2 regions of the Promicromonospora vindobonensis genome follow, and region 2 is predicted to be linked to the other one. Evidence: riboswitches for the same ligand, from Rfam matches in the RefSeq annotation. Region 2 holds a riboswitch; the other holds the start of a gene.
What was found. A riboswitch is a leader RNA that binds a small molecule or an ion and turns the genes downstream of it on or off. The one in region 2 is predicted to bind cyclic di-AMP.
Positions count from the first base shown of each region.

Region 1: linked by a shared signal. The riboswitch ahead of ACFS27_RS22400 (C40 family peptidase) and the one ahead of ACFS27_RS11220 (C40 family peptidase) in region 2 are both predicted to bind cyclic di-AMP.

Region 1 covers NZ_JBHUOG010000002.1:2,045,781-2,051,157, reverse strand. The annotation lists gene ACFS27_RS22415 (M14 family zinc carboxypeptidase) at 1-307, shown strand, start outside; gene ACFS27_RS22410 (cysteine hydrolase family protein) at 603-1,187, opposite strand; gene ACFS27_RS22405 (purine-cytosine permease family protein) at 1,184-2,608, opposite strand; gene ACFS27_RS22400 (C40 family peptidase) at 2,722-3,546, opposite strand; cyclic di-AMP (ydaO/yuaA leader) riboswitch at 3,548-3,702, opposite strand; gene ACFS27_RS22395 (FAD-binding oxidoreductase) at 3,927-5,267, opposite strand.
Region 2 covers NZ_JBHUOG010000001.1:2,479,040-2,484,416, reverse strand. The annotation lists gene ACFS27_RS11230 (S8 family serine peptidase) at 1-871, opposite strand, end outside; gene ACFS27_RS11225 (hypothetical protein) at 1,016-1,708, opposite strand; cyclic di-AMP (ydaO/yuaA leader) riboswitch at 2,076-2,273, shown strand; gene ACFS27_RS11220 (C40 family peptidase) at 2,321-3,022, shown strand; gene ACFS27_RS11215 (TrkH family potassium uptake protein) at 3,240-4,607, shown strand; gene ACFS27_RS11210 (hypothetical protein) at 4,611-5,377, opposite strand, start outside.

The DNA of each region.
Region 1 (5,377 bases), on a different contig from region 2:
CAAGGGGAACGCCGAGACCTCGCCGTTCTTCGGCGGCGTCGTCCGGTACGTCCACCCGCTCGTCGCGGACGGCTACACCTGGGACCGCGACTATGCGGGCCAGGCCCGTTCGGCGTTCGCGCTGAACGGCACCAAGTCGGTGCTCTTCGAGGTCCGTGGGCAGTCGGACGACTGGGGCCAGAAGCAGAAGGGGATGCTCACCTCCGTCGTCCTGGCGGGGGTCACGGGTATCGCGGAAGGCCTCGCCGACGAGTCCGTGGAGGAGCTCGACGGGGACGACTTCTTCGAGCTGCCCAAGTACTGGTGACCACCATGCGGCTGCTGCCGGACCGACGACGTTCCGGCAGCAGTCGCATGGTTCCTCCCCGGCCGACGGGCCCGCACGACGAACCCGGTGGACGAGGGTCGTTCGGAAGGATGAGGTGGACCAAGGCGGTGGGTGTCAGGTCTGCTGAATTCTGTTCGGCGTGGGCCTGGCAAGTTCACGCTTGCTGAACTGTTCACCTCAGCATGCATTCGAGTGCCACAGGTGAACGAAGTTCAGCCCACCTGGCACCCACCACAACAGCTCGGTGCGCCCTGCCGGTCCGTCGGCGCCCCCGTCAGCCGGCGGCGAGGACCTCGGCGACCGTCGTCACCTCGATCAGCGGCGCGTACAGCCGCATGACGCCCAGGGCGCGCTCGTGCTCCTCCGGCGTCGAGCCGGCGCAGGCGTCCGCGACCACGAGGACCCGGCGGCCCGCGTCCGCGGCGGCCAACGCGGTCGAGATGACGCAGCAGTCCGTGGCCACGCCGGCGAGCACGAGCTCGCCGGCGCCGCGGGTGGCGGCGTCGAGCTCGGGTCCCCACTTGCCGAACGTGGTGCGGGTGACCACGGGCGCCCCGGCGGCGGCGACGTCGGCGAGGTCGGCGATCTCGTAGAGCGGGTCGTCCTCGGGCACGAGCGCGAACGGCCAGCGGTCGAAGTAGGCGCGCCAGGCGCCGTCGGGTACGGCGGGGGCGACGTACCGCGTGAGGACCGTGCGCCCGGCGAAGGCGGGGAGCAGGCGCCGGGTCCCGGCGAGTGCGGCCGGGTAGTCCGGGGAGGCCCACGGGCTGGGCGGGCGGGCGAAGACGTCCTGCATGTCGATCACGACCAGGGCGGCGTCCGGCCCCGGCGGCACGGCGGCGGCGTCGGGCACCGTCATCGCTCCTCCTGGCGGCGCACCGCGCCGGCGCTCAGCAGGAGCGTGCCGACGAAGCCGATGGCCAGGGCGACCAGCACGCCGAGGTTCGCCCAGGCCCAGTTGCCCTCCACGCCGCCGAGGGGGCCGAGCAGGTAGCCCTGCCAGGCCAGCCAGGGCGCGTACGTGTTGGTCACCAGGCCCCAGCCGATGCCGGTGCCCGCCAGCACCAGGACCACGGCGGGCCAGTTCACGGAGCCGTACCGGCCGGCGGGGTCGTACAGGTCGGCGTCGGCGTAGTCGCGGCGGCGCAGCAGGATGTCGGCGAGCAGCACGCCGCACCAGGCGGCGACCGGCACACCCAGCGTGATGAGGAAGCCCTGGAAGGGGCCGATGAACGAGTCCGCGACGAACACCACGTAGACCGCGCCGACGATCATGAGGCCGCCGCCGATGGCGGCAGCCACCCAGCGCGGTGCGGGCAGCCCGAGGGACAGCAGGGCCAGGCCGGAGGAGTAGATGTCGAGCGCCGCGCCGCCGATCAGGCCGGCGAGCGCCACCACGACGAACGGGATGAGGAACCAGGTGGGCAGGAGCGTGGAGAGGGCGCCGATCGGGTCGGCGCCGATGGCCTCGTTCAGCACCGGGTCGGAGCCCGCGAGCAGCAGGCCGAAGACCAGCAGCACCACGGGGGCCAGCGACGCGCCGAGGGTGGTCCAGCCGACGATCCGCGGGCCGGACGCCGAGCGCGGCAGATAGCGCGAGTAGTCGGCGGCCATGTTGACCCAGCCCAGGCCGAACCCGGTCATCATGAACACGAGCCCGCCGATCACCTGGGGTGCGCCGCCCGCGGGGATGGCCGCGACCGCCGCCCAGTCGACGTGGTCGGCCACCAGGACGATGTACACGACCGTGAGCACCGCCGTGAGCACCGTGATGATCACCTGCAGCCGCATCACCAGGTCGAACCCGAAGACGCCCGCGGCCACCACGATGGTCGCCACGACCACGAGCGCCACGACCTTGGTGACGGTCCCGCCGCCCCAGCCGAGCGCCCCGAGCACGGTGGAGGTCGCGAGGGTGGCCAGCGCCACCAGCACGGTCTCCCAGCCCACGGTGAGGATCCACGACAGCAGGGAGGGGAGCTTGTTGCCGCGCACGCCGAACGCGGCACGGGACAGCACCATGGTGGGCGCCGAACCACGCTTGCCGGCCAGCGAGATGAACCCGCAGAACAGGAACGACACCACGATGCCGACCGCGCCGATCGCCGTCGCCTGCCAGAACGAGACGCCGAACCCGAGCAGGTAGGAGCCGTAACCCAGGCCCAGCACCGATACGTTGGCCCCGAACCACGGCCAGAAGAGGCTGCGTGGTGACCCGCGCCGCTCGGACTCGTCGATGGTGTTCAGGGCGTTGGTCTCGACGCTACCGGGGGCGCTCATGGTGGCGATCCTGCCACCGGCGCGGGCCTGGCGGCGAGAGTGTGGCACAAAGCACGAAGGGCCCGCACCGTGCCGGTGCGGGCCCTTCGTGGTGGAGCGGGTGAAGCTCAGGCTCAGCTGACGCGGATGAAGACCGGGCTGTCCTGCCAGATCTGCGACTCGTGCACGGTCTGGCCGGGAACCGGCGCCTCGATCTGCATGTCGCCGCCCGCGTAGATGGCGATGTGGCCGGGGCTCCAGATGAGGTCGCCCGGCTGCGCCTCGGCGGCCGAGACCTCGGTACCGGCGTAGCGCTGCTCCGAGGACGTGCGCGGCAGGTCGATGCCGATCTGCGCGTACACGTAGGAGGTGAAGCCGGAGCAGTCGAACCCGGCAGGGGTGCTGCCGGCCCAGACGTACGGCACGCCGAGGTACTGCTTGGCGATGGCGACCACGTCGGAGCCTGCGGCGGCGGCCGGGGCGGCCTCCTCGACGGCTTCCTCCACGGGCTCCTCGGCCGGGGCGGGCTCCGCCTCGACGGGCTCTGCCTCGACGACGGGCTCCGGCTCGGGCTCGGGCTCCGGCTCCGGCTCCGGAGCTGGCGTCACCTCGATCGTCCCGGTCTCCAGCGTGAACTCGCTGTCGGAGGCGACCTTCACGGCGGGAGCGGTGTCCACCTGTGCGGTGGTCAGCCCGGCGGTTGTCACCTCGGCGGCGGCCGCTTCCTTCGCGGCGTCCTGCACGGCCTTGAGCTCTGCCGTGTTCGTGCTGGGCTCCTCCGCCGGCGCGGCGTTCGCAGGAACGCCGAGCAGGGAGACGACCAGGCCCGATCCGGCGACGACGACCGCACCTCGGCGGGCGGTCGCGGAAAGGCCGCGGGCTGCGGCGCGAGAGATCGGGGTCAGCGGGGTGATGGCTTTGCGGGCAGCACGATGGCGCCCGGGCATGCGTGTGGTCACGTTCAGTTCTCCCGGCGCCTACGAGGTGAGCTGTCGGATTCGGATCGGAGAATGACCCGGCCGCGGTACTGCGTGCTGTGCGGCTTCACCCCAAGGGCACCGATGGTGCCCGCAAACGGTGGTTCCCCCGTCCCTGTCATCTGGCTGGTGCAGATCTCGCGGCGGTGACAGGGCTCGGCGTCCGCTTCGAGAGCTCGCGGAATTCCCCGGAGCGGGATCGACAGTAACCCCCGACGGCCGGAAAGTCACAATCGCGTTACGGCCGTCCCCTTCGCCAGGCTTCCGCTTGACCGGCCATTCGATATGGGCTAAGTCACAACGGCCCGTCGCCGCCCAGGTCAGGGCGGCGGCGGGCACCCGAGGCGGTCGATCCGGCCGGTCTACTCCGGCCGCACGTTGTGGTTGTGGGCGAACAGGTTGTTCGGGTCGTACTGCCCCTTGACCGCCGCGAGCCGCGCGTACGTCGCCGGTGGGTAGACGGCGGCCACGTCGTCGTCGCTGGTCGACAGCAGGAAGTTCGCGTACGCGCCGCTCAGGTGCGGCGCCAGCTTGTCCCAGATCGCGGCCAGTCCAGGGCGCGCGGCCTCGACGACCGGCGTCGGCCCGCCGGCGATGGTGGCGACCAACAGCTCCGCCCGGCGGTGCGCGTAGGCCGTGGCGTCGTCGGCGACGCGCGAGACCGCGCCGCCCACGCTCCGGACGGCGATCGACGGCGACCCCGGCGACGTCCCGACCTCGGCAAGGATCTGCAGGACCTCCGGCACCGACTCCCGGTCCACGAAACCGTCGTGGGCGAGCAGCTGGATCCCTGGCGGCACGGCGGCGCCGTCCACGAGCACGTCCGCGTAGGCGTGCAGCGCGACGTCGTCCTCGACGACCGTCCCGAGCCCGCGGATCGGGGCGAGCGCGCGGGCCGCGAGCTCCGGGTCGTCCCCGTCGAACGCGACGTGGATCTCGACCGGCGCCTCGTGGCCGCCCGCGAACGGGTTGGCCAGGTTCGCGATGGAGGTGAGCTCCTCCGGCGCCGTGCGGACGTAGTCGGCCCAGCCCTGCAGCACGGTGACGGCCTCGGCCGCGGGGAACGTGATCTTGCCGAAGTAGACCTCGGTCGTCGGGTGCGCCACGAACTCGAACGCGGTCACGATCCCGAGGTTGCCGCCGCCGCCGCGGATCGCCCAGAACAGCTCCGGGTTCTCCTGCGCGCTCGCGGTCACCACCGACCCGTCTGCGGTGACCAGCTCGGCGGCGACCACGTTGTCCATGGCCAGGCCGTACTTCCGGACCTTCCAGCCGATGCCGCCGCTCAGCGTCAGCCCGCCGACGCCGACGCTCCTGGTGTCGCCGGAGGAGATCGCCAGGCCGTGCGGCGTCAGCGCCGAGGCCACCTGGCCCCACGTCGCGCCGCCACCGATCCGCACGAGGTGCCGGTCGACGTCGAGGACCTCGACGTCGGCGAGCTCGCCGAGGTCGATCACGACGCCGCCGTCGTTGGTGCCGAGGCCCGCGAAGCTGTGGCCTCCGCCCCGCACGGAGAGCGCGAGCCCCGAGCCGGCCGCATGTCTGACGGCCGCCTGCACGTCGCCGACCGTCCTCGGGCGTAGGACGTAGGCGGGGCTGCCGCCGGCCAGCCTGGTGCGGCTCACCGCCTCGTACCCGGCGTCGCCCGGTTCGATGATGTCGCCGCCGAAGTCGCGGCGCAGGCTCTTGAGAGCTGAGGTCATGACGTGTCCTCCACAGGTTCGGCGCTGCGTGATGCAGCGGACAATGACTCGACTCCTGCGACGCCGATTGTGTGACCACGCGGTTCGTCGGCCCGCACAACTGCTCCCTC
Region 2 (5,377 bases):
CATAGGAGTCGTAGCTGCCGCCGGCACAGGTGTCCGATCCCGTACCCACGGGGACCGTCGACCACACGTCGCCGTCGCATCCGTTCAGGCCGCCCGAACCCCCGGGCGCCGAGACGCTCTTCAGGTCGAGCTTGACCGGCAGCTCCGAGTAGTAGGAGTGGACGCCTGCCGGGTCGGTCGCGCCGACGCAGATCGCGACGCTGGTGAACGCCGGGTCGCTGCACAGCGGGGTCGACGAGTTGCCCGCGGCCGCGACCGTGAGCACCCCCTGCTCGCGGGCGTACGCGATGGCATCGCGCATCAGGGTGTCGACGCCGATGATCGTCAGCAGCTGACCGCCCGGAGCCGTGCCGAGCGAGAGGTTGATGACGTCCGCACCGTTGTCGGCGGCCCAGCGAATGCCGTCCGCGATGTCCTGCGACGAGCCGGAGCCCGCCTCGAGCACCTTGACCGGGAGCACCTTGGCGCCCGGCGCCACCCCCGCGACCCCGATGCCGTTGTCTGCCGCGGCGGCGACGATGCCTGCCACGTGCGTGCCGTGCTCGTCCCCGTCATTCCTGCCGTCGGGGCCCCGGAAGTCCCCTTCGCCGCACGGGCGGACCTCGGCACAGCCCGCGAAGGTGGCGCCCGGAAGAAGCTGGCCCGCCAGGTCCGGCTGGTCGAAGTCGACACCTGTGTCGACCACTGCCACCACGGCGCCGTCGCCGGTGCTGGCCGCCCAGGCGGCCTCGGCGTTGATCTGGTCCAGGCCCCACTGCTTGTCCCGGAGGGGGTCACTGGTTGCGGCCTGCGCACCCGGCGCCACCGCGACGAGCGCTGCCACGGCGAGCACCGCGGAGGTGGCGACGCCGACGACTGACTTCCTGTCCATATAAGCCCCCATTGTTTGCACAGGGGCTGGATTACCCCCGAACCGGGCCAAACCTAGGGGTACCGGACAGGCGCAGAACAGGGCAGATGGCTCGTAGCGGGTGAAATTTACACAATCGCAATCAGTAGTGGTGCCGATCGCCGGTCAGGCCCAGGCCTCGGAGAGCTCACCCTCGTCCGTGGCCTCCCTGGAGAGCCGGAGTGCCGCGATCGCCGCTCCGAGCAACAGGGCGACCACCCAGGCGCCGAGCTGGTGACCGTCGGACACGATGGCGGCAGCGGCAAGCTCGTTCCAGACGATGCCCGCAGCGGACCACGGGTCCTCGGTGATCGCCGAGCCGGGCCAGATGTTGTCCTGCACGGCCAGGAGGGCCGGACCGGCGGCCTGCAGGACCCAGACGACCCCTGCGGCGGGCAGCCAGCCGAGGAGCTCGATGGGCTTGCTGTCCACGGCGAGGCCGAACGCGATGCCCAGCGCCACCGCGAAGAGCCACCACGTACCCGTCGGGGACACCGGGTTGCCCGGGAGGAGCCCCCAGAGCCAGCCGTCGAGGAGCACCACCGGCAGGGCGAGCGCGAGACCCCGCAGGGCTGCCGGGCCGAGCGCCGTCAGGAGGCCGGCACCGAGCCCGACGGAGCCGGCGGCGCCGGCGATCACGAGCATCCCGAGCGGCGCGGCGTCACCGGGCACGCTCCCGCGCATCGCGATCCACCAGGAGGCGCCCCCCGTGCCTGCCATGGCGAGGAAGGTGCCCGTGATCGCAGCACCGGCACCCGCCCGCCCCGAGGCCGGGAGGCCCGCCGTGACCCCGCCGAGGAGCCCTCCGATCAGGGCCATGATGACCAGACCGACCACGGCGTCGTCGGCCGTGAAGGGGAGGGGCAGAAAGGTGGAGCCGCCCCGGCTCGACCCTTCCGAAATGCCTGTGACCTCGTATAACGCCTGAAGAAGCCACGGCAAGAAGCCGCAGACCCACCATGCGACGGCACTGATGAGAAGCACCCACCAGGCGGAGATGCGGTACGCACTTTCGGCCATGCCGCCGAACGGTAGCGGATGTATGTGATGTCGGTCATAACCGCTGAAGACCGGAACGACGTAAATCTGCGTCTTCGTGGGGTCAGACCGTAATGCGTAACCCGATCGTGACTTTTCCCGTGAACGTGTGTACTTTGACTTCTGCTCCCCCGCAACGGTGGGAGTCGTGAGCCGGACGCCGAATCCTGTCACCGGTTCATGACCAGACGTTCGAGACAGGAGCGGGGGACCCACTTCCCGGGCGACAGCAGGATCGTCGTCCTCGGGGTGAAGCCGGACGGAAACCCCCCAGTAGCCGTGCGGCCGGGTGTGTACTCCTACCCGAACCCGACAGCTGACCTCGCAGGCGGTACAGGAGACATTTAGGTGACGAACTCCCTTCGCGGACGGCATCGTGACAGCCGCCCGGCCATGACACCGCTGACCATCCTCGCTCGTACCGCCACCGAGAACGCCGGCACCGTCGCCCGCCGTGGTGCTATCGCCGCAGCAGCAGGTGGCGTCCTGATCTCCACCATCGCGACGACGGCTCACGCAGCCCCGGCGATGGACCTCAAGACCGACGTGAAGACCGCCAAGCTCAACTCGGTCGACCTGAACTCCCTCACCGCGGTCGCCAAGCAGGCCGTCGTGAACTCCCCCACCGTGACCGTCCCTGCCGACGCAATGATGCCGACCGAGATGGAAGCCCTTGGCACCTCGTCGGACGCCGACGGCAAGAAGGGCGGCGAGGAGGGCGAAGGCCCTGCCGTCGTCTCGGTCGACGCACCGGACCCGGTGCCGGTCGGCCAGCAGGCCATCAACATCGCCTTCAACTACCTGGGCATCACGTACGTGCTGGGCGGTAACTCGCCGGCCGAGGGCATGGACTGCTCTGGCCTGATCCAGTACGTGTACGCGCAGCTCGGCGTGGGCCTGCCGCACTCGTCCGGCGCGATGCTCAGCTCCGGCTACCAGGTCACGTACCCGGAGCCCGGCGACATCGTCTGGACGCCCGGCCACGTGGCTCTCTACGCGGGCGACGGCATGATCATCGAGGCCTGGGCCGCCGGCATGCCGGTGCGCTACACGGAGATGTGGCAGAACAGCCCGACGTTCATCCGCGTCGTCTGAAGTTTTGGCCTGAGCCGTAAGTCCTCAGCCTGAGGACGTCAGCCGCAGGACCAGCAGTTCATCGCGAGGCGTCGCCTCCGCGCCGGGTTCCCGCCCGACGCCGGAGGCGGCGCCTTCCGCGTTCCCGCGTCGATCACGGGCTAACGTTGCCGCCGGGCGTCACACGGCGCCGGTACGCCACCGTGACGTACGACGAACGAAAGCCGACGGTAGCCAGATGCGGTTCAGCAGCCCCGCGGGTCGTGAGGGCGGGCGGGGTGTTGCACTACGGCGCCGCCCTGGCCAGCTCGTGATCGCCGGCTTCGTCGGTGCCATAGCTGTCGGCACGCTGCTCCTGCTGCTCCCGATCGCTGCGTCCGGCGAGTCGGCCACGTTCATGGAGGCCCTGTTCACCGCGACCTCGGCCGTGTGTGTCACCGGGCTGATCGTCACGGACACCCCGGTGTTCTGGTCCGGGTTCGGCGAGGCGGTGATCCTGGTGCTCATCCAGATCGGCGGACTCGGGGTCATGACCGTCGCCTCGCTGCTCGGTGTCCTGGTCTCACGACGCCTCGACCTGAGCTCGCGGCTGGTCGCCGCGGCGTCGACCCGGACGGTGAGCCTCGGTGACGTACGCCGGACGCTGGTCCGCGTCGTCATCCTCGCGCTCGTCATCGAGGCCGTCGTCGCGACGGTCCTGACGGTGCGCTTCGCCGTCGCCTACGACGAGCCGCTCGGCCGGGCGCTCTGGCACGGGGTGTTCCACGCCGTCTCCGGGTACAACAACGCGGGCTTCGCCCTGTTCTCGCTGTCGCTCATGGACTTCGTGGCCGACCCCTGGATCGTCCTGCCGATCTGTTTCGCCACGATCGTGGGCGGGCTCGGCCTGCCCGTGGTCCTCGAGGTGCTGCGCGGGCGCGTGCGCCCGGTGCGCTGGAGCGTCCACACCAAGATCACGCTGCTGATGACTGCGCTGCTGCTGGTGGGCGGCACCGTGTTCTTCCTCGTCGCCGAGTGGGACAACCCCGCGACCATGGGCGGCCTGGACACCGGCGGCCGCGTCCTCGCCTCGTTCACGCAGTCGACCCAGGCGCGCACCGCCGGGTTCAACTCGGTGAACACCGGCGAGCTGCACACGGAGACCTGGCTCGGCACGATCATCCTCATGTTCATCGGCGGCGGCTCCGGTGGAACGGCCGGCGGTATCAAGGTGACGACGTTCGCGGTGCTCGCCGTGGTGATCTGGTCCGAGCTGCGAGGCGACCCGGACGCCACGGTCTTCGACCGCCGCATCTCGCCGGCCACCCAGCGCCAGGCCCTCACCCTTGCGCTGCTCGCGGTGGCGATCGTGGTTCTCCCCACCCTGTGGATGACGGCGCTCTCTCCGTTCACGGTGGACCAGATCCTGTTCGAGGTGACATCAGCGTTCACCACCACCGGGCTGTCCACCGGGATCACCGCACAGCTCGACTGGTACCACCAGGTGGTGCTCGTCGTGCTCATGTTCATCGGCCGGCTCGGTCCGATCACCCTCGGCACCGCGCTCGCGCTGCGCGCCCGAGGTCGCCTGTACCGGTTGCCGGAGAGCGCCCCGATCATCGGCTGACGGCTACTGCGACGCCGACCAGCCGCAGCTGTCCCCGATGAAGTCGTACAGGGCGGCGCGTGCCGCGTCGGGCATCGGCAGGTAGAACACGTGCTGCGCCGTGCCCTCGACGCTCGCCTCGACGGGCAGGAACGTGCCGCGCTTGTCCTCGCCCACGGCATGGGCGTCGCAGCGGGCCGGCACCACCGGAAGAAGAATCTCGCCGGAACGCTGACCGTCCAGCTCGCGACCGCTCCAGCCTGGGATCGTGCCGGCATCGGGGTCGGCCATGAGCGTGGTCTCGGTGATGCGGTCGATCGTGACCTCCGGGCCACCGGGGACCGGCTCGACCCGCACCACGACGAGCGCTGTCGGCTCGCCGTCGCGCGTCTCGACCGGAAGACCGGCCTCGACGGTGAGCCGCACGCCGGACTCGACGGCGACCCTGGCACAGTCCACAGCGTGGTTGCGGGCGAGGTTCCCGGCCGTGTCGGTCACCTCGTCGACGACGACGTCGGTGGCCGGCCCCTGGTCGTCGCCCTCGCCCAGGGTCAGCGTGACCGTGGCCGACGGCGCGGCGTCCGGGGCCGGCTCGTCGGGTCCGGCCGGGGCGCCGGCGCACTGCGCCTGGCCCAGTCCGAGACGGACGTCGCGCGTCGCACCGGGCCGCAGGGCCCTTGGTCGGTCCTTGGCCAGGTGCGACGGCCCGAATCCCTCGGCGTGCAACGCTCCGGCGATGAGCGTCATCGTCCGGTCCGAGCCGTTGGTGACCTCGAGGAGGACCTCGCGGT